One region of the Nitrobacter vulgaris genome, then DNA from elsewhere that is predicted to be linked to it. Evidence: predicted binding sites of a transcription regulator. Region 1 holds the regulator's gene; each other region holds the start of a gene.
The links. Region 1 encodes LexA, which represses DNA repair genes until DNA is damaged. Its sites were predicted from a motif close to TGTTCNNNNTGTGTTCNG; they were not measured.
Positions count from the first base shown of each region.

Region 2: the regulator LexA is predicted to act here: its motif matches at 1,180-1,197, upstream of GGQ85_RS05840 (helicase-related protein).
Region 3: the regulator LexA is predicted to act here: its motif matches at 1,925-1,942, upstream of ruvC (crossover junction endodeoxyribonuclease RuvC).
Region 4: the regulator LexA is predicted to act here: its motif matches at 2,428-2,445, upstream of GGQ85_RS08340 (DNA recombination protein RmuC).

Region 1 is NZ_JAVDPZ010000001.1:118,752-123,429, forward strand. Features, by position in the region: gene GGQ85_RS00570 (ComEC/Rec2 family competence protein) at 65-2,356, shown strand; gene lexA (transcriptional repressor LexA) at 2,397-3,104, opposite strand; gene GGQ85_RS00580 (molybdopterin molybdotransferase MoeA) at 3,267-4,481, opposite strand.
Region 2 is NZ_JAVDPZ010000006.1:157,789-162,466, forward strand. Features, by position in the region: gene GGQ85_RS05835 (DUF3108 domain-containing protein) at 156-956, shown strand; gene GGQ85_RS05840 (helicase-related protein) at 1,391-4,678, shown strand, end outside.
Region 3 is NZ_JAVDPZ010000021.1:30,113-34,790, reverse strand. Features, by position in the region: gene mgtE (magnesium transporter) at 1-594, shown strand, start outside; gene GGQ85_RS13325 (hypothetical protein) at 666-1,079, opposite strand; gene GGQ85_RS13320 (hypothetical protein) at 1,227-1,832, opposite strand; gene ruvC (crossover junction endodeoxyribonuclease RuvC) at 2,061-2,576, shown strand; gene ruvA (Holliday junction branch migration protein RuvA) at 2,573-3,190, shown strand; gene ruvB (Holliday junction branch migration DNA helicase RuvB) at 3,187-4,236, shown strand; gene ybgC (tol-pal system-associated acyl-CoA thioesterase) at 4,233-4,678, shown strand, end outside.
Region 4 is NZ_JAVDPZ010000010.1:20,761-25,438, reverse strand. Features, by position in the region: gene GGQ85_RS08345 (AmpG family muropeptide MFS transporter) at 1-1,143, opposite strand, end outside; gene GGQ85_RS08340 (DNA recombination protein RmuC) at 1,183-2,397, opposite strand; gene def (peptide deformylase) at 2,546-3,073, shown strand; gene fmt (methionyl-tRNA formyltransferase) at 3,106-4,038, shown strand; gene truA (tRNA pseudouridine(38-40) synthase TruA) at 4,038-4,678, shown strand, end outside.

The DNA of each region.
Region 1 (4,678 bases):
TTCCACTGTTCGCCGTGCAGCCTCTTCCGCTAGCATCGCCGCGAGGGCGTGAAGGGGCAGCCGGATGGCGGAGCGGGGCAGGGCTCGCGATCGGAGGGGAGGGTACGCAGGAACGTGGCCGACGCGGCAGGCCGTCGCTGCTCCTTCACAAATGCCTTCGGGCACCTTACCGGCAATGGTGGCGCGACTGCGAGCCTGGGCTGGCGCGGAAGCGGCAGCCGGCCAACTCTTGCCGTGGGTACCGGTGGCATTTGGCACAGGTATTGCGATCTATTTTTCGGCCGATCACGAGCCCGTTCTCTGGGTTGTCTCCGCGACCGCCGTAGCTCTGTTTGTGGTGGCGCTGCTCTTGCGCCGGCATCGGATGTTTGCCGCCGCTGTCATGGTCGCGGCGGTCGCCGCAGGATTTGCCGTCGCCACGATCAAGACGGCACAGGTTTCCCACGTTGTCCTGACGCGGCCGATGTACACGCCCTTGCTCCAGGGCTTCGTCGAAACCAGCGAGGTGCGCGAGCGGACCGATAGATTTGTTCTGCGCGTCGTTCGGATGGATAATCGGCGGTCGCACATCAAGCTCGATCGCGTGCGGCTGTCGGTCAGGAAGGGTGCCGCGCCCGCCGTTGGGAGCTTCGTGGAGTTGAAAGCGCGATTGCAGCCGCCGCTTACGCCCGTGCGGCCCGGAAGCTACGACTTCGCCCGCGATATGTATTTCCATGGCATTGGCGCGTCCGGCTTCGTCATGGGCGCCATCAGGACCGTGAGCTCTCCGCATGGTGGTGGGCTCGCATTGCGCTATGCCGCGCTGATGCAGGAGTTGCGCGATACCATCGACGCCCGCATCCGTCTTGTTCTCAGCGACGACTCGCGGGCCATTGCCACCGCGCTTCTGACCGGACGGCGCGACGCCATCACGACGCCGGTTAATGAGGCGATGTTCATTTCGGGATTGGGCCATGTGCTTTCGATTTCCGGCTATCATATGGCCGTCGTCGCTGGCGTGGTCTTCTTCGCGGTGCGTGCGCTGTTGGCGCTGGTTCCGGCGTTGACGGCAACCTTCCCGATCAAGAAGTGGTCGGCGGCTGCGGCGCTTGCGGCAGCCGCCTTTTATCTTCTGCTGTCGGGCGCCGAGGTTGCGACCCAGCGCTCGTTCTTCATGACGGCGGTGGTGCTGATCGCGATCATGGTGGACAGGCGCGCTATTACGTTTCGCACACTCGCGGTGGCGGCGATGATCGTGCTTGCGATTGCGCCGGAGTCATTGATCCACCCGAGCTTTCAAATGTCGTTCGCGGCGACGCTCGGGTTGGTGGCGCTAGTTCAGGTCGGGATGCCGAAGATGCTTGCAACCCCCGATCACTCGCCGACGGCGAGGGCCGCTCTGTGGGGTGGACGCGAAATCGCCATGCTGGCGCTGGCGTCACTCGTGGCCGGACTCGCGACCACGCCGTATGTCGCGTTCCATTTCCATCGGGTGACGCCATACGGCATTGTTGCGAACCTGCTGGCGATGCCGGTGATCTCGGCGCTGGTGATGCCGGCCGGGCTTCTCGGACTTGCGGCCATGCCGTTTGGCTTCGACGGCGTGTTCTGGCGGCTGATGGACTTTGGCATCGAATGGATGGTCGCTGTGGCTCAATGGGTAGCGGCGCTTCCGGGCGCCATCGGTCATACGGCTGCTTTTGGAACGGGGCCGCTGCTCGCGGCGACCGCGGGCATCATTCTGCTCGGACTGTTGAGAACACCGCTGCGCTGGAGCGGCGCGGTTGTGGTCGCGCTGGCGATCGTGTGGTCATTTGCGGTGACGCCGCCGGATATCCTGATCTCCGCGGAAGGTCGCAATGTCGCCGTGAGGGGCGGGGACGGCCGGCTGCGCCTCATCAGTACGAGTAAGGACTCTTTCACGGTCAGGGAATGGCTTGCCGCCGACGGGGATGGGCGTGGGTCTGCCGACCCTACGCTGGCGGAAGGCGTCTCATGCGACGATGAGGGCTGCGTGGTCAAGGTGAGTGGAGGTGGACTTGTCGCGCTTACGCGGCGTCCGGAGGCGATGCAGGATGATTGTACGCGGGCGGAGCTCATGGTGACGCCGTGGCAGGCTCCGGAGGGGTGCCCAGCGCAGGTGATCGATCAAAACAGGCTGCGGCGTGAAGGCGCTCTTGCCTTGTGGCGAACCCCAAGTGCTTCAAGATCTGGTGCTTCAAGATCCGGCTTTGCTGTTGATGCCGCACGTCCTGTCGGCGTCGATCGTCCCTGGTCATCCGCTGCCGTCGATGAACAGTCGGCACAGCTGCAATCAAAACCGGAACCCCCGGCCGACGCCACGCCGGTGCCCGAGGATCTCCAGCCGGACGATTGAACGGCTCGTCCACGGTTGGAGCCTTTCGCTCCTGATGAAATCAGTACTTGCGGTAAATGCCGATCAGTCTGCCCTGGATCTGGACCCGATTGGGCGGAAGTATGCGAACTTCGTAAGCCGTGTTCGCCGGCTCCAGCGCGATCGAAGCGCCGCGACGGCGGAAGCGTTTCAACGTCGCTTCCTCGTCGTCGATCAGGGCAACGACGATGTCGCCGGTATCAGCGGTCTGGTTCCGCTGGATCAACGCAAGATCGCCATCGAGAATTCCGGCATCGACCATGGAATCGCCGCGTACCTCAAGCGCGTAGTGTTCGCCGGTACCAAGCATGTCGGGCGGCACGCTGACGGTGTGGCTGCAGGTCTGCAACGCTTCGATCGGCGTGCCGGCTGCAATCCGTCCCATCACCGGAACGGCGACCGGACGTTCCGCATCGTCGACGACAGCGCCGCCGCTGCTGCGGCGGACTTTGCCCAGATTGCCTTCGATGACGCTCGGTGTGAAACCGCGACGGCCGCCGCCGCCGCTGGCGGCGAGTTCGGGCAGTTTGATGACTTCGATGGCGCGGGCGCGGTTGGGCAGACGGCGGATGAATCCTCGTTCTTCCAGCGCGGTAATCAGGCGATGGATGCCGGACTTCGAGCGCAGGTCGAGCGCGTCCTTCATTTCATCGAACGAGGGCGGCACGCCGGATTCTTTCAGCCGTTCGTTGATAAAACGCAGGAGTTCATACTGTTTGCGCGTGAGCATCCCGACCCAGTCCCTGGTTGATGGGTTCTTGCCAACTAGGGGACATCGGGCCTGCAGCCCTTATAACCCCGCGGCACGAACCTCGAAACAAATCATGAACATACACTATATGTTCGATATGTGTTCCGCAACCCTTTAATTTAAGGTCAACAAAGCGACGTTTTATGACAGCGAAAGCTTAATGATGGCGCAGGGCTCGCCTTTGCTTGCAGCCGGCGCAAATGGCGTGCGGATTACGAGAGCCTCTGCCGCAGCGAGTTTTCCCATCAGCGAGCTGTCCTGATGCCCGATCGGCGTCGCGACCGGCAAGCCGTCCGTCGAGGGTGTGAGTCGGGCGCGCAGATAATCCTGCCTGGCTTGATTGGCGCTAACATCGCTGCCGAGCAGCGCCGGTTCAATGCAGTGGTGCACATCTTCACGCCCCGATAGCGCGCGAATCAGCGGCACCATGAACAGAAACGCGCAGATGTAGGACGAGACGGGATTGCCGGGGAGGCCGATCACCCGCATCGGGCCTAGACGTCCGTGCATCATCGGCTTGCCCGGCCGCAGTGCGATCCGCCAGAACGCAATCTCCACGCCTTCCGCCTCCAGTGCACGCTTGACGAAGTCATGGTCGCCGACCGACGCGCCGCCGGTCGTAACCAGAATGTCGGCGCCGCTCTCGCGGGCGCGGCGGATCGCGGCGGTTGTGGCGTCCATTGTGTCGGCGGCGATACCGAGGTCGATCGCCTCGGCGCCTTCGCCTCGGGCGAGTGCGCGAAGCGCGTAGCCGTTGGACAAGATGATCTGGCCCGGACCGGGCGTCGCGCCCGGCAAAACCAGTTCGTCACCCGTGGCGAGCATCGCTATTGTGGGACGGCGATGCACCGGCAGGTCCGGATAGTTCATGCCGGCAGCAAGGGAAAGATGGCGGTCGGTGAGATGGCTGCTGGCCCGGATCAGGACGTCGCCCTCACGAAAATCCACGCCGGCAGGACGAATGTTCTTTCCGGGAGCAGTGGCTTCCTTGACGATGACGTGGTTGCCGTCGCGTTCGGTGTCTTCCTGGATCACGACTGTATCGGCGCTGTCCGGCACTACGCCGCCGGTGAAAATCCGTAAGGCCTCGCCGGTTTGCAGCGCGCGCTCGAGCGGCCGTCCCGCAGCGATCTCACCGATCACCTGTAGCCGCGCTGGAATTGTCGCGATGTCCGCTGCGCGCACCGCATAGCCGTCCATCGCCGACATTGCGACCGGCGGCTGAGTCCGGCGCGAGGGGAGATCGCGCGCCAACACCCGGCGATGCGCGGCTTCGAGAGCCACGGGTTCCTCCGGGAGCGGTTCGACTCCGGCAAGAACAGCCGCAAGGGCGTCGGCGACCGTCATCAGGGGCATGACCATTCTCCTAGAGCATTTTCCGGCCGTGCGATCAGCCGTAAGAAAATCCCCTCAATCAATAGCTTGCGCGTATTCTGATCGCAAAACCGGTATCCATTTTTGCGGAATACGCGCTAGGCGCGATGCGCCTGGCGGGCGCGTCAAACATCTACCGAACTCGCGGCTCGCATACAACGGTACTAAGAGCCAAAATG
Region 2 (4,678 bases), on a different contig from region 1:
CGGCGATATTCTGCAGGCTTGGGAAAGCCAAGTCTGTTAGAATATTCGGGACCAGACGGAGACATGCAGGGCCACCCGTTGTGAGCTTATGCCGGACGACGTTGCTCCGATGGATTCTTTGTTCAATTTGGCAACTGGCCGGCGCGCCGCTTGCCATGTTTGCCGCGATGTTGACGGTGGCGGCGCCGGCGGCGGCGCAGGGCAAGCTCGAGGCTCGCTATGACGTCACCTTGGCGGGGATTCTCGTCGGCACCGGCGCCTGGACAGTCGATATCCTCGACGATCAGTATTCGGCCGCGGCAAGCGGGGGCGCCACGGGGCTTCTTAAGGCGCTTGCCCACGGGACCGGCACGGGCTCCTCGCAGGGCCGCATCGTCAACGGCGCGTTGATTCCCGCGAGCTATATTGCGACCATCTCGTCCTCCAAGAAATCCGAGACCATTCGCATGTCGCTGGCGGGCGGCAATGTAAAGGATTTCGTCATCGAGCCGAGCCCGCCGGTCGACCCCAAGCGCATTCCGGTCAACGACGCGCATAAGCGCGGCGTGTTCGATCCAATGAGCGCAACGCTGCTGCGGGCTCCCGGCACTACCGACCCGCTCGGCCCCAGCGCCTGTCATGCCTCGACCGGGATCTTCGACGGCCGCATGCGCTACGACCTGCGACTCGACTTCAAGCGCATGGACACCGTGAAGTCGGGAAAAGGCTATCAAGGCCCGGTCGTGGTCTGTGCGATCTTTTTCTCGCCGATCGCCGGCTACGTCCCGGACCGCTTCGCGATCAAATATCTCGCCGCCGAGCGCAACATGGAGATCTGGCTGGCGCCGATCGCCGGCACACGCGTGCTCGTACCCTATCGTCTGACGATTCCAACGCCGCTAGGCACGGGCAAGCTGGAGGCGACCGAGTTCAATACGACTGCCCTGCCGCCACAGACGGCGGCTAAAACCCGGTAGGAGCTGTCACTGGGCGGGACAGGCGACAGGTCGTTTCGCTTCAACAGAATCCTGTTGACTCCTGCTGTTGAATTCATGCGTCCATGGATTCATAAACTAAGAGAAATTGCTGCTCTTGTTAAGCGGCGCAGAACTTGATCTAGTTTCCATAGGTCCATTCAAACACGAGATGTTGCGGTGAACGAAGCCAGATAGATCAGGAGTCAGCGATTCGGGCGCGATTCGTTCCGGACTCGTTCCAAAGCTTAAGCTGCGGCTCGGCATGCGTCGCATTGTGAAACACCTCCGATCCCGTGGTGCGGTTGCGTCCCCTGCAAGCAGGGTGCCTACGCAAATGTTGGGATCGATCGAGCCAGGCCAATAGCCTCCAGTGGAGCTTTGGATTTGACATTCGCCTTCCCGCTCCGCTAGCGCCGCAAAAGCCCTCGGAAAATATGGCCTCTTCATCTTCGATATCTCCGCCCGGCAACGGTCGCGCGCCCGGCGCGGCCGTGACGGCAGTGCTCGGTCCGACCAACACTGGCAAGACCCACTTGGCCATCGAGCGGATGCTGGCGCATTCCTCCGGCATTATCGGCCTGCCGCTGCGACTGCTCGCTCGCGAAATCTACAACAAGATTGTCGACCGCGCCGGGGCGGATTCCGTCGCCCTGGTCACCGGTGAGGAGAAGATCAAGCCGGCCCGCCCGCGCTTTTGGGTCTCGACCGTCGAAGCGATGCCGCGAGATCTTGACGTGTCTTTCCTCGCCATCGATGAAATCCAGATCGCGGCCGACCTTGAAAGGGGCCATGTTTTCACCGACCGCCTGCTACGCCGGCGTGGCCGCGACGAGACGTTGCTGCTCGGCGCAGCCACAATGCGCCCCATCGTCGAGCGGCTTTTGCCTGGCGCGAGTATCGTCACGCGCCCGCGGCTATCCCAGCTTGAATTCGCCGGCGACCGCAAGATCACCCGGCAGCCTCGCCGCACTGCGATCGTCGCCTTCTCGGCGAACGAGGTTTACGCCATTGCCGAACTGATCCGACGCCAACACGGCGGGGCAGCGGTGGTGTTGGGATCGCTTAGCCCGCGCACCCGTAATGCGCAGGTTGCGATGTTCCAATCCGGTGACGTCGATTATCTGGTCGCCACCGACGCGGTCGGCATGGGTCTCAATCTTGACGTCGATCACGTTGCCTTCGCTTCGGACCGTAAATACGATGGCTACCAGTTTCGCCGGCTCACGCCTGCTGAGTTCGCGCAGATTGCTGGCCGCGCCGGCCGCGCCACTCGCAACGGCACCTTCGGCACCACCGGGCGCTGTGCGCCGTTCGAGCCCGAACTCGTGGACGCGCTGCAGAACCACACTTTTGAGGCAGTCAGAACGCTGCAGTGGCGCAATTCCGATCTCGATTTTTCTTCGCTCGGCGGATTGCAAGTCTCGCTGGCGCTGACTCCTTCGCACGAGGCGCTGACCCGCGCGCCGATCGCCGAAGATTTGCGGGTGCTCGATCACGCGGCGCGCGACGTCGAGGTGCGCGCCATGGCGCAAAGCGCGGCCGCGGTGGAGCGGCTGTGGGACGCTTGCCAAATTCCGGATTATCGCAAGATCGCGCCGGCGGCTCACGCCGAACTGGTGACGACACTGTTTGGCTTTCTGATGCGTGAAGGCAAGATTCCTGACGACTGGTTCGCGGCCCAGGTCGCGCAGGCCGATAGTGCCGACGGAGATATCGATACCTTGTCGGGACGGATCGCGCAGATCCGGACCTGGACTTTCGTGGCAAATCGCCCGGACTGGCTGGCCGATCCCGGGCACTGGCAGGCAATTTCGCGCGAGGTCGAAAATAAATTGTCCGATGCGCTGCACCAAAGGCTTACGGAGCGTTTCGTTGACCGCCGGACCAGTGTATTGATGCGCCGCCTGCGGGAAAACACGATGTTGGATACGGAAATCGGCAAGACGGGTGAGGTGATCGTTGAGGGCCATGTGATCGGCCGTCTCGACGGATTTACGTTCGCGCCGGATGCGGCGGAGGCGGGTTCCGAAGCCAAGGCCTTGCAGGCGATCGCGCAAAAGGCGCTAGCTGGCGAAATCGAGGCGCGCGCGGAGAAATTGTCGGGGGCGGCGGACGACCAGTTTGTGCTGACCTCGGATGGCACCATTCGCTGGACGGGAGACGCGGTGGCGCGACTGGTGGCTGCAGACGACGCGCTGCATCCGCGGCTGCGGATCATTTCCGACGAACGGCTGACCGGAGCGCCGCGCGAGGCGGTGCAAGCCAGGCTCGATCTATGGCTGAAAACCCATATCGAGAAGCTTCTCGGGCCGCTGTTCGAGTTGTCTAAAGCGGAGGATATCACCGGTATCGCACGCGGCATTGCCTTCCAGTTGATCGAGGCGCTCGGCGTGCTGGAGCGGCAAAAGGTCGCTGCGGAACTAAAGGATCTCGATCAGCCGTCGCGCTCGTCCTTGCGCAAGTACGGGGTGCGTTTCGGCGCTTACCATATCTATTTCCCCTTGCTTTTGAAGCCGGCTGCACGGTCGCTGGCCTCGCTGTTGTGGGCGCTGAAGCAGGAGAATGCCGACCTTTCGGCGCTGTCCAGCGCGCAGCATCTCGCAAGCAGTGGCCGCACTTCGTTCCCGGCGGACAAGCTGCTCGATCGCGACGCCTATCGCGCCCTCGGCTATCGGCAATGTGGCGAACGCGCCGTCCGCGTCGATATCCTCGAAAGGCTTGCCGACCTGATCCGTCCGGCTCTGTCATGGCGGGAAGGGGCGCCCGGCGAAAAGCCCGCTGGCGCATTCGATGGCCGCGGGTTTGTCGTGACGCAGGCCATGACGTCGCTCGCGGGCACTGCTGGTGAGGATTTTGCTTCCATCCTGAGCGCTCTTGGCTATCGCATGGAGCGGTGTCCGGTACCGACACCTGCAACGGAGAGCGGTCCTGTGACGGGGATCACCGCGGAAGCGGTTTCTGGCGGAGCACCGGAAAGCGTGTCGCAGCAAGCGGTTGCGATGGATGTCGTGCTTGAGGGTCAGGAGTCTGTTTCCGACCGCGCGGATACAGCCGATATCGGACCTGTTGAACCGGAGACCGCGGTGGATGCGGGTTCATCCGGAGTCGCGGCGACGGCCTTAGAAGCGGCGACTGAAGTTGCCGAGGAGCCGTCCGCGGCATCGCCAGTTGTCGGCGCCTCGGCGGCTTCCAACGCCGGCGAGGCGGCCATCAACAATGGTGTGCCGGTTGATTCCGCTCCCGTTGTTGCCGGGAGCGCAATCGAAGGCGATGCGGTCTCCGCCGAGATCGCCGCGAATGTTGCGGCACCGGCTGAGGCGGGTGGCGCGCCGGCGATGATTGAGGTCTGGCGGCCCGGCGGTCGGTCCGCCGATCGGCGTCCGCGTCACGATCGCAATCGGCATCGCCGGCAACAGGCGCGGCCGGATGGCCCGCAGCCGGCAACCGCTGACAAAGAGACGTCCGAGGGAGCGCAAGGGCGCGAGCGGTATGGGCGAGGCCGGCGTGGACAGTCTGCCGGTGGGGCAGCCGAAAGCGCGCCCGCGGGGAACGAGAGGGAATCGCGTGAAGGTAAGGGGGGGCGTCCGCGCGAGCGCTTCAAAAACAAGGGTCGGGACAGGGACCAGGACAAGGGTCGGGGTCAGGGTTCCCGCAAGGGTGGTCGCGAGGGGCGCTCCGACGCCGGACCCTCGCATCGTCCCTACGCCAGCAGCGCGCCGCGC
Region 3 (4,678 bases), on a different contig from region 1:
ATGGCGGCGACTGACGAACCGTATCTGCAGGTTGGGCTGCCGGGTATGATCCGCAAGCGCGGCGGTTGGCTGTGCGTGCTGTTTATCGGCGAGCTATTGACCGCGAGCGCCATGCAGCACTTCGAGGGCGAGCTGGAAAAGGCCATCGTGCTGACGCTGTTCATCCCGCTGATCATGAGTTCGGGCGGCAACTCCGGCTCGCAGGCGACCTCGCTCCTGATCCGCGCGCTGGCGCTGCGCGAGGTCAAGCTCGGCGACTGGTGGCGCGTGGCCTTGCGCGAACTGCCGACGGGATTGATCCTCGGCGCCATGCTGGGCGTCATCGGACTGGTCCGCGTGGTGGCCTGGCAGAAGCTCGGCATTTACGACTATGGCGAGCACTGGATGCTGATCGGGCTGACCGTCGCGGCTGCGCTGATCGGCGTTGTTGTTTTCGGCTCGGTGTCCGGATCGATGCTTCCGTTTATGCTACAACGCGCCGGCTTCGATCCCGCGAGCGCTTCGGCGCCGCTGGTGGCGACGTTGGTCGACGTCACCGGGCTGATGATCTACTTCAGCGTGGCGGTGCTGATCCTGAGTGGGACGCTGCTGTAGAGCATTTCCGCTCCACTTCGCTCGAAAACGCCATAGTAGCGGGGCGCTACGCGTTCGCTGAGGGCGCATGCCTAATCATTTACGCCAACCTCCGTCAGAAGGAATCCGGCTGGCGTCCTGGTGAAGGTAAAAATGCTCTCGCCGCAGATGACAAAGTAGTTGTCGTTGTTCTCGCCATCTCGACCGTATTCCGCTTTCTTCCGCTGGATGCACGCACGATCTTTCGCGGGGAACAGTTCCGGATAGGCCTTCGCCCGAAACTGTGCGGCATCCGCGTACGCCTTGTCACCCATGAAAGGCAGCTTGGTCATGCTGGCGACGGCAGCCGGATCGTTCGCTTTCAAAGCCGCTCGGAACTTGACGATAAAGGCATTGAATTCCGCCTCCAAGGCAGGAGACGCGGCGGGTTTTTTCGGCGTTTGCGCGAGTGCAAGCGCAGGGCTCGTGAGGACGGATGCAAGGACGATTCTGAACAGTATGCTCATCGTGGTGAAAACCCCGGCAGAATGCGGTTGAAGGTCAACTCGTGACCTGACTGAGCGCCTCAATTCTCTTGGCGAATACTCTTTCCGTCCGTGCTCCAGCACCGGCGGCTTACGCTTGCCGGCCTGTTGGCTTGATCTGCCGGTTCATCATTCGGCGATGCCCCGCACAATCTCTTCCGCGGCCTTGGTTCTCATTCCGCCGATCGTCGGCTTGTCCTTGCCACATGCGAACGATGCCGCTGCATCGGCGAGTGCATGCGCAGCTTCATTGGCATTCGGGTTCGCTCCGGTGTCAACAGCGCCCATGACGCAGGCGGTATCATGTGTGATCCGGATCACGGCGAGTACCTGGTTGCCCGCAACCGGCAAATCCTGTTTCTGAAGTTTCATCCTGACGATCGCGGCATAAGGCTCGAACTCCTTGCCCTTGCCAGATCCGCGCCAGTCGACGGTCAATCCGGCGGACCATGCTTCCACCGCCCAGATGATCGTTTGCGGGTGAGCCCCCTTTGGCCAGCGAAAGCCTATCCGCAGACGGGTTCCCAGGGCGTTGACCAGCACCTGCGCGCCACCGGCGCCGGGACATGTCTTGAGCTGGTCTTCCTCGTCGCCCGGCTCGTCGCCGATCGGAGCGAAAGTGCAGTCCTTGTTGGCAATGGACGTGAACCGGTTTTGCGCGGCGGTTGGCGAATCGGCCGAAACAGCGGTGCTGACGATCGTCATCATGAAGAAAACGGCAATTGCTATCCGCATAACGCTTGAAATTCCTCTTCGGTCCGGTCTCGGAGACGGATCTGCCGTCGCTTATGACGTGGCTATCCCGTCCTCGAGCGGACCATGTTCAGCCGAACATGGATAGATCGGTCGGACGACGGATACGGCTTTGTCGTTACCGGAACGGGCAAGGTTCGATGCGTTGAAACGAATAGAGCCGGAGCCCGCTTGGGGGACGCAGCGGGATGCTTTGCGCTAACATGGGCCATGACCTCCGCACCGATTCGCATTCTGGGCATTGATCCGGGCCTCCGCCGCACCGGCTGGGGCGTGCTCGACATCGAGGGCCATCGGCTGATCTTCGTCGGCTGCGGCTCGGTCGAGACGCGCGAACACATGGCGCTGGCGAGCCGGCTGCTGGCGATCCATGCCGGGCTCGGCGCAGTGCTCGACCGATTCCGCCCCGCCGAGGCTGCGATCGAGCAGACCTTCGTCAACAAGGATGGCGTGGCGACGCTGAAGCTCGGGCAGGCGCGGGGCGTTGCGATGCTGGCGCCGGCGATGTTCGGCATCGCGGTGGCGGAATACGCGCCCAACCAGGTAAAGAAGACCGTGGTTGGCGCGGGCCATGCCGACAAGACCCAGATCCAGGCGATGCTGAAAATCCTGCTGCCGAAAGCCGATCCGAGGAGCGCGGACGCCGCCGACGCGCTCGCTATTGCCATTACCCACGCGCATCACCGGGGCGCTGCGGCGCTGCGGATGAAGGTGGCGGGCGCATGATCGGCAAGCTGAAAGGTATCATCGACTCCTACAGCGAGGATTATCTGATCCTCGATGTCGGCGGCGTCGGCTATCAGGTGCATTGCGCCTCGCGCACGCTGCAGGCGCTGCCGTCGCCGGGCGAGGCGGCGGTGTTGTCGATCGAGACGTATGTGCGCGAGGACCAGATCAAGCTGTTCGGATTTCGCACTGACCACGAGCGCGAGTGGTTCCGTCTGTTGCAGACGGTGCAGGGCGTCGGTGCGAGGGTGGCGCTCGCGGTGCTGGGCACGCTGTCGCCGGCCGATCTCGCTAACGCCATTGCCCTGCGGGACAAGGCTGCGGTGGCGCGTACGCCGGGCGTCGGACCAAAGGTGGCTGAACGCATCGTCACCGAGCTCAAGGACAAGGCGCCGTCCTTCGCAAATGTCGATCCGGCGGTGGTCCATCTTGCGGGCGCCATCGATGACCAGCATGCGCCGCGCCCGGTGCGGGATGCGATCTCCGCACTGGTTAATCTCGGTTACGGTCAACCGCAGGCGACCGCAGCGATCGCGGCCGCCTCGCGCGGCGCTGGCGAAAATGCGGAGACCGCGCAACTGATCCGGCTCGGCTTGAAGGAGCTGTCGAAGTGACCACGCCCTCCCGCATCGTCACGCCCGAACGCCGCACCGACGATGTCGGCGACACCGCGCTGCGGCCGCAGAAGCTGTCCGAGTTCGTCGGCCAGGCGCAGGCGCGCGCCAACCTGCAGATCTTCATCGATGCTGCCCGTAAACGAAAAGAGGCGCTCGATCACGTGCTGTTCGTCGGCCCGCCCGGCCTCGGCAAGACCACGCTGGCGCAGATCGTCGCGCGCGAACTCGGCGTCGGCTTTCGCGCAACCTCCGGTCCCGTGATCGCCAAGGCCGGTGATCTTGCGGCACTTCTGACTAACCTCGAAGAGCGCGACGTGTTGTTCATTGATGAAATTCATCGCCTCTCGCCGGCGGTGGAGGAGGTGCTCTATCCGGCGATGGAGGATTTTCAGCTCGATCTCATCATCGGCGAGGGACCGGCGGCCCGCTCGGTCAAGATCGAGTTGGCGAAGTTTACGCTGGTCGGCGCAACGACGCGCGCGGGCCTCTTGACCAATCCGCTGCGCGACCGCTTCGGGATTCCGGTGCGATTGAATTTCTACACCGTCGATGAGCTGGAGAGGATCGTCAGCCGTGGCGCCCGTGTTCTCAATGTCAGCATGACGGCGGACGGCGCCAACGAGATCGCCCGCCGCGCCCGCGGCACCCCGCGCATCGCCGGCCGCCTGCTGCGCCGGGTGCGCGATTTCGCGTCCGCCGCCGATGCGGCGTCGATCGACCGGAAAATCGCCGATCATGCGCTCGGCGCGCTCGAAGTCGATGCGGCCGGCCTCGATGCGATGGACCGCCGCTATCTCACGACCATCGCGCTGAACTATGGTGGCGGACCTGTGGGGGTGGAGACCATGGCGGCGGCGCTGTCGGAGCCGCGCGACGCCATCGAGGACATCATCGAGCCGTTCCTGATCCAGTGCGGCTACCTGCAGCGCACGCCGCGCGGACGGCTGCTCACGTCACACGCGTTCCGTCATCTCGGCCTGACTGAGCCCACGCGCGATCCGGCGCAGTTCGGCTTGTTCGGCGGGGAGGAGGAAGATCAATGAATGCGTCGCCGCAGACCCGCCATCTCGACGGCGAGATTCGCGACGGCAGGCATCACATGCAAGTCCGCGTCTATTATGAGGACACGGATTTTACCGGCCTCGTCTATCACGCTAATTATCTGCGCTTCATGGAGCGTGGACGTAGCAACTATCTGCGGCTGCTCGGCGCCGACCAGCGCGCGCTGTTCGCGGAGGCCGAAAGCGAGGCGCCCGGTTTTGCCTTCGTGGTGCGCGCGATGCAGCTCGAGTTTCTGAAGCCCGCGCGGATGGACGACGTACTCGACATCGTGACGCGGCCACTGGAGGTCCGCGGCGCCTCGATCACTTTGCATCAGGAGGTCCGGTGTGGCGACGTGCTGCTGCTGGACGCGAGGGTGAAGGTGGCGTTCATATCCGAAGGGCGGGCGAAGCCGATACCCAAGGCGCTTCGTGTCGCGATGAA
Region 4 (4,678 bases), on a different contig from region 1:
CATCGCCGACAGATAGGCGACGAAGATCACCGTGCCGATGGCGCTGGTGAAATTCTCCGCTGTGATAGCGAGAGCCAGCGCCCATTGATTGACGCCGACCAGCGCCAGCCATGAGAACGACAGGTTGGCGACCGCCTGCAAAATGCCGCCAACCCACAGGCTTGCCGCCAGCGGGTAGCGCCGCGCCACGAAGCCGCCGGCAAAACCGCCAATCAGCGTCGCGGCAAGACCGACGCCCTTGACGATGGCGGCGTAGTCGTTGCGGGTGAAGCCAAGATCGATGACGAACGGTGCGGTCATGGTGCCGGAGAACGCGTCGGTGAACTTGAACAGCACGATGAAGGCGAGCGCGGCGAGAGCGTCCTTGCGGCTCAGGAATTCAGAAAATGCGCCGACCGCGGCATTCATGACCCGCGCGAAACCGCCCTTAGCCCGCGTCGCCAGTTCGGCGCGCACGGATTGCTCGGGCTCAGTGGCCGCCAGTGCCGTGACGGTGCCGATCAGAACCATCGCCGCCATGCTAATGTAGCCCCACGCCCACGCCGAGGCGCGGACCTGGCCTGTCCCTTCGAATGCGCTGACCAGGAAGAGAGCTCCGGCGGTCGAGACCAACATGCCGATACGATAGGCGGCGACATAACCCGCCATGCCGGCAGCCTGCTCGCTTTCCGGCAGGCTCTCGACCCGAAAGGCATCGACCACGATGTCCTGCGTCGCCGACGTCGCCGCCACGAGCACCGCGCCGAGCGCGACAAACCACGGCGCTTTCACTGGATCGGTCGAGGCCAGCAACAGGATTGCCGCGATCAGAAGCAATTGCGAAAAGACGAGCCAACCGCGACGGCGGCCGAACCGCCGCGTCAGCAGCGGAATATGCAGGGCATCGACCAACGGCGCCCACAGAAACTTCAGCGTATAGGGCGTGCCAACGAGAACAAACAGACCGATGTCGTGCAGATCGATGCCGGATTCTTTCATCCAAATCTGCAGAGTCGAGCCCGACAGCGCCAGCGGCAGGCCGGACGAGAAGCCGAGCATCATGACAATGAGGACGCGCGGTTGCAGATAGACCGCCATGCTCTCGCGCCAAGACGCACGGGAGGCAGCCTCGGATACGGTTGGGGCGACGTCCGGAGCGGTCATGCCGCAGTGCTAGCAGATTCGGCCAGTTTCGCCCTCCTCTTACTCACCCGCCTGGATCTTGCGGGCGAACTGCGGCGAAAACACCGTCGGTTCGACGGGCTCGACGATCCGTGGCGTCTCCTCAGCCGCCCCGTCTTTGCTGAAATCGAGTTCCTCGATCCTCATAGCCCGTTTGCCGATCTTGCCGGCCGAGATCAGGACCTGCCTCACATCTTCGCTGACCTGATCGAAATGGCTGCCGAGCCTGTTGACCCGGTCGCGCAGGCGCTCGACGTCACCCATCATGTTCATGACCTCGATCCGTACCTGATCCGCGGCATCGCGCATCCGCGCGTCCTTGAGAAGCTGTTGCATCACCTGAATCGCCAGCATCAAGAGTGACGGCGATACCAGCACGATCCGGGCGCGATAGGCCTTCTGGATCACATCGTCGAAGCTGTCGTAAATCTCGGCATAGACCGATTCCGATGGCACGAACATCAGCGCGGTGTCCTGGGTCTCGCCCGGGATCAGATATTTTCCGGCGATGTCGGTGACGTGCCGCATAACGTCGGCGCGCAGCCGCTGAGTTCCGAGTTTCCTTTCGTCGTCGGTTCGGGCGTCGCGCAGCGCCGTCATCGCCTCAAGTGGAAATTTCGCATCGATGCAAAGCGGGCGCTGATCGGGGAGGAAGATTACGCAATCCGGCCGCTTGCCGTTTGGCAGCGTGTGCTGAAAGGCGAACGAGCCCTTCGGCATTCCGTCCTGCACGATCGCCTCCATTCGCGCCTGCCCGAACGCGCCGCGCGACTGCTTGTTGGCGAGCACATCGCGCAGCGTCGTCACCTGCGTCGTCAGTTCGGTTAGGTTCTGGTGTGCGTTGTCGATAATTCCGAGCCGTTCGTGCAGCACCCGCAGACTGTCCATGGTGTTGCGTGTGGTCTGCTCCATCGACTGGCCGACCCGGTGGGTGACCGCGTCCAGCCGATCGCTGACTGCCCGCGCCATCTCCGCCTGTCGCCCTGCGAGCGCCTTGCCCATGGCGTCGACGCGGCCGGTGGCCTCGGCCTGCGTACGCATCATGTCGATGAGACGCTCCTCGAGTTCATCCGCGCGACTTGCTTGCGCGGTCGCCATTTCGGTTCCCCGGCGTCCCGAGCGCGCGATCACGATCGCAATGCTCAGCAACAATGCCAGCGCCAGCGCGCCAAACGCGATCAGCACGGCGCCGGTCCGCACCGGCACATCGCCCAGCATGAAAAGAATGTCGCTCATCCGCCCATCGTAGCCGATTCGGCCATGTTCGCGAACGAAGAGCGAACACACGGAGTTAACGAAAGCTCAATGTGCCTGCTCATGACGGCCGGACGGTCAATGCAGCTCGCGGATTGACCCGGACAGACTCGGGGATTACATCGCCGGCATGGCCATTCGCGAAATCATCATTGTGCCGGACAAGCAGTTGCGCCTCGTGTCAAGGCCGATCGAAAAGGTCACGCCGGAGATCCGCAAGCTTGCCGACGACATGTTCGAGACCATGTACGACGCGCCCGGCATCGGGCTCGCCGGCATCCAGATCGCGCAGCCTGTCCGCATCGTCACCATGGACCTCGCCAAACGCGACGAAGAAGGAGAGACGAAACCGCGGCCGCGTGTTTTCATCAATCCGGAAATCCTCTCGGCTTCGGAGGAGCTGTCGGTCTATGAAGAAGGCTGCCTGTCGATCCCCGAATATTACGAGGAGGTCGAGCGGCCGGCGCGCGTGCGGATTCGCTTCACCGATCTTGACGGCAAGGTTCACGAGGAGGATGCCGAGGGTCTTTTCGCCACCTGCATCCAGCATGAGATCGACCATCTCAATGGCGTGCTGTTTGTCGATTACCTCTCGAAACTGAAACGCGACCGTGTGATGAAAAAATTCACCAAGGCCGCGAAGCTCGCCGCGAGATAAAGCGGTTTTTTTGCCGCGCAGAAATTAATCAGATGCCGCTTCGCCTGATTTTCATGGGCACGCCCGAATTTGCGGTGCCGACGCTGCTGCAACTCGTGGCCCACGGCCACGAGATCGCGGCCGTATACAGCCGCGAGGCGAGGCCCGCCGGCCGTGGCATGAAGCTGCAGCCGAGCCCGGTGGCGCGGGAAGCGCAGCGCCTCGGTCTCCCCGTGCTGACGCCAAAAACGCTGAAGACGCCGGAGGCGCTGCTTGAGTTTCAATCGTTCGCCCCCGATGCCGCGGTCGTCGTCGCCTATGGCATGATCCTGCCGCAGGCGATCCTCGGTGCGCCGCGATATGGCTGCTACAATCTGCACGCATCGTTGCTACCGCGCTGGCGCGGTGCTGCACCGATCAACCGCGCCATCATGGCCGGTGATGCCGAAAGCGGCGTCATGGTCATGAAGATGGATGCCGGTCTCGACACCGGCGACGTGGCCCTGGCCGAGCGGATCACCATCACCGATGCGATGACGGCGTCGGATCTTCATGACGCGCTGGCGCCGCTTGGGGCTGATCTAATGGTGCGTGCGATGGCCTCGCTGTCGCGCGACGGCCTGCAGTTGACGAAGCAGAGCGAACAAGGCGTCACCTACGCTGCCAAGATCGATAAGACCGAGGCGCGCATCGACTGGAACAGACCCGCGCGCGACGTGCTGCGCCATATTCATGGCCTGTCGCCGTTTCCGGGCGCCTGGTGCGAGATGCCGGTGGATGGCGAGCCGGTCCGCGTCAAGCTCCTGCGTTGTGAGCTGGCGGAAGGCGCGGGATCGCCGGGGAGCCTCCTCGACGACCGCCTGACGATCGCCTGCGGCGAAGGCGCGATCCGCATCCTTGAATTGCAGCGCGCGGGAAAGCCACCGATGAAGGCCGGCGCCTTTCTGAACGGCACGCCGCTGACGCCGCCGCTGCGGCTCGTCTGATGCCCCGCTACAAGCTGACCATCGAATATGACGGAGGTCCCTTCTGCGGCTGGCAGTACCAGGACAACGGTCCCTCGGTACAGGGCGCGCTGGAGGCGGCAGTGAAGGCGATTTGCGGTGATTGCGTCCGCGTGCACGGCGCGGGCCGCACCGATGCCGGCGTCCATGCGCTGGCGCAGGTTGCCCATTGCGACATCGCGAAGCACTTCGTACCGAATCGATTGCGTGACGGGCTCAACGCGCACCTGCGCCCACATCCGATCGGCGTGCTCGAAGCCGAGATCGTGCCCGACAGCTTCGAGGCGCGCTTCTCAGCACGCCGACGACATTACATCTATCGCATCGCCAATCGGCGCGCGAACCTCGCCATCGATGTCGGCCATGTCTGGCGCGTGCCGCGGCCGCTCGATGCGGAGGCGATGCACACGGCGGCACAGCGGCTCATCGGAAAGCACGATTTCACGACATTTCGCGACACTGAATGTCAGGCGAAGTCGCCGGAGAAAACGCTCGATCAACTCGACGTCGTCAGAAACGGCGACAGCGTCAACATCATCACGTCGGCGCGCTCGTACCTGCACAGCCAGGTCCGCTCGATGGTAGGATCACTGGTGTGGGTCGGGCATGGCCGCTGGAGCGC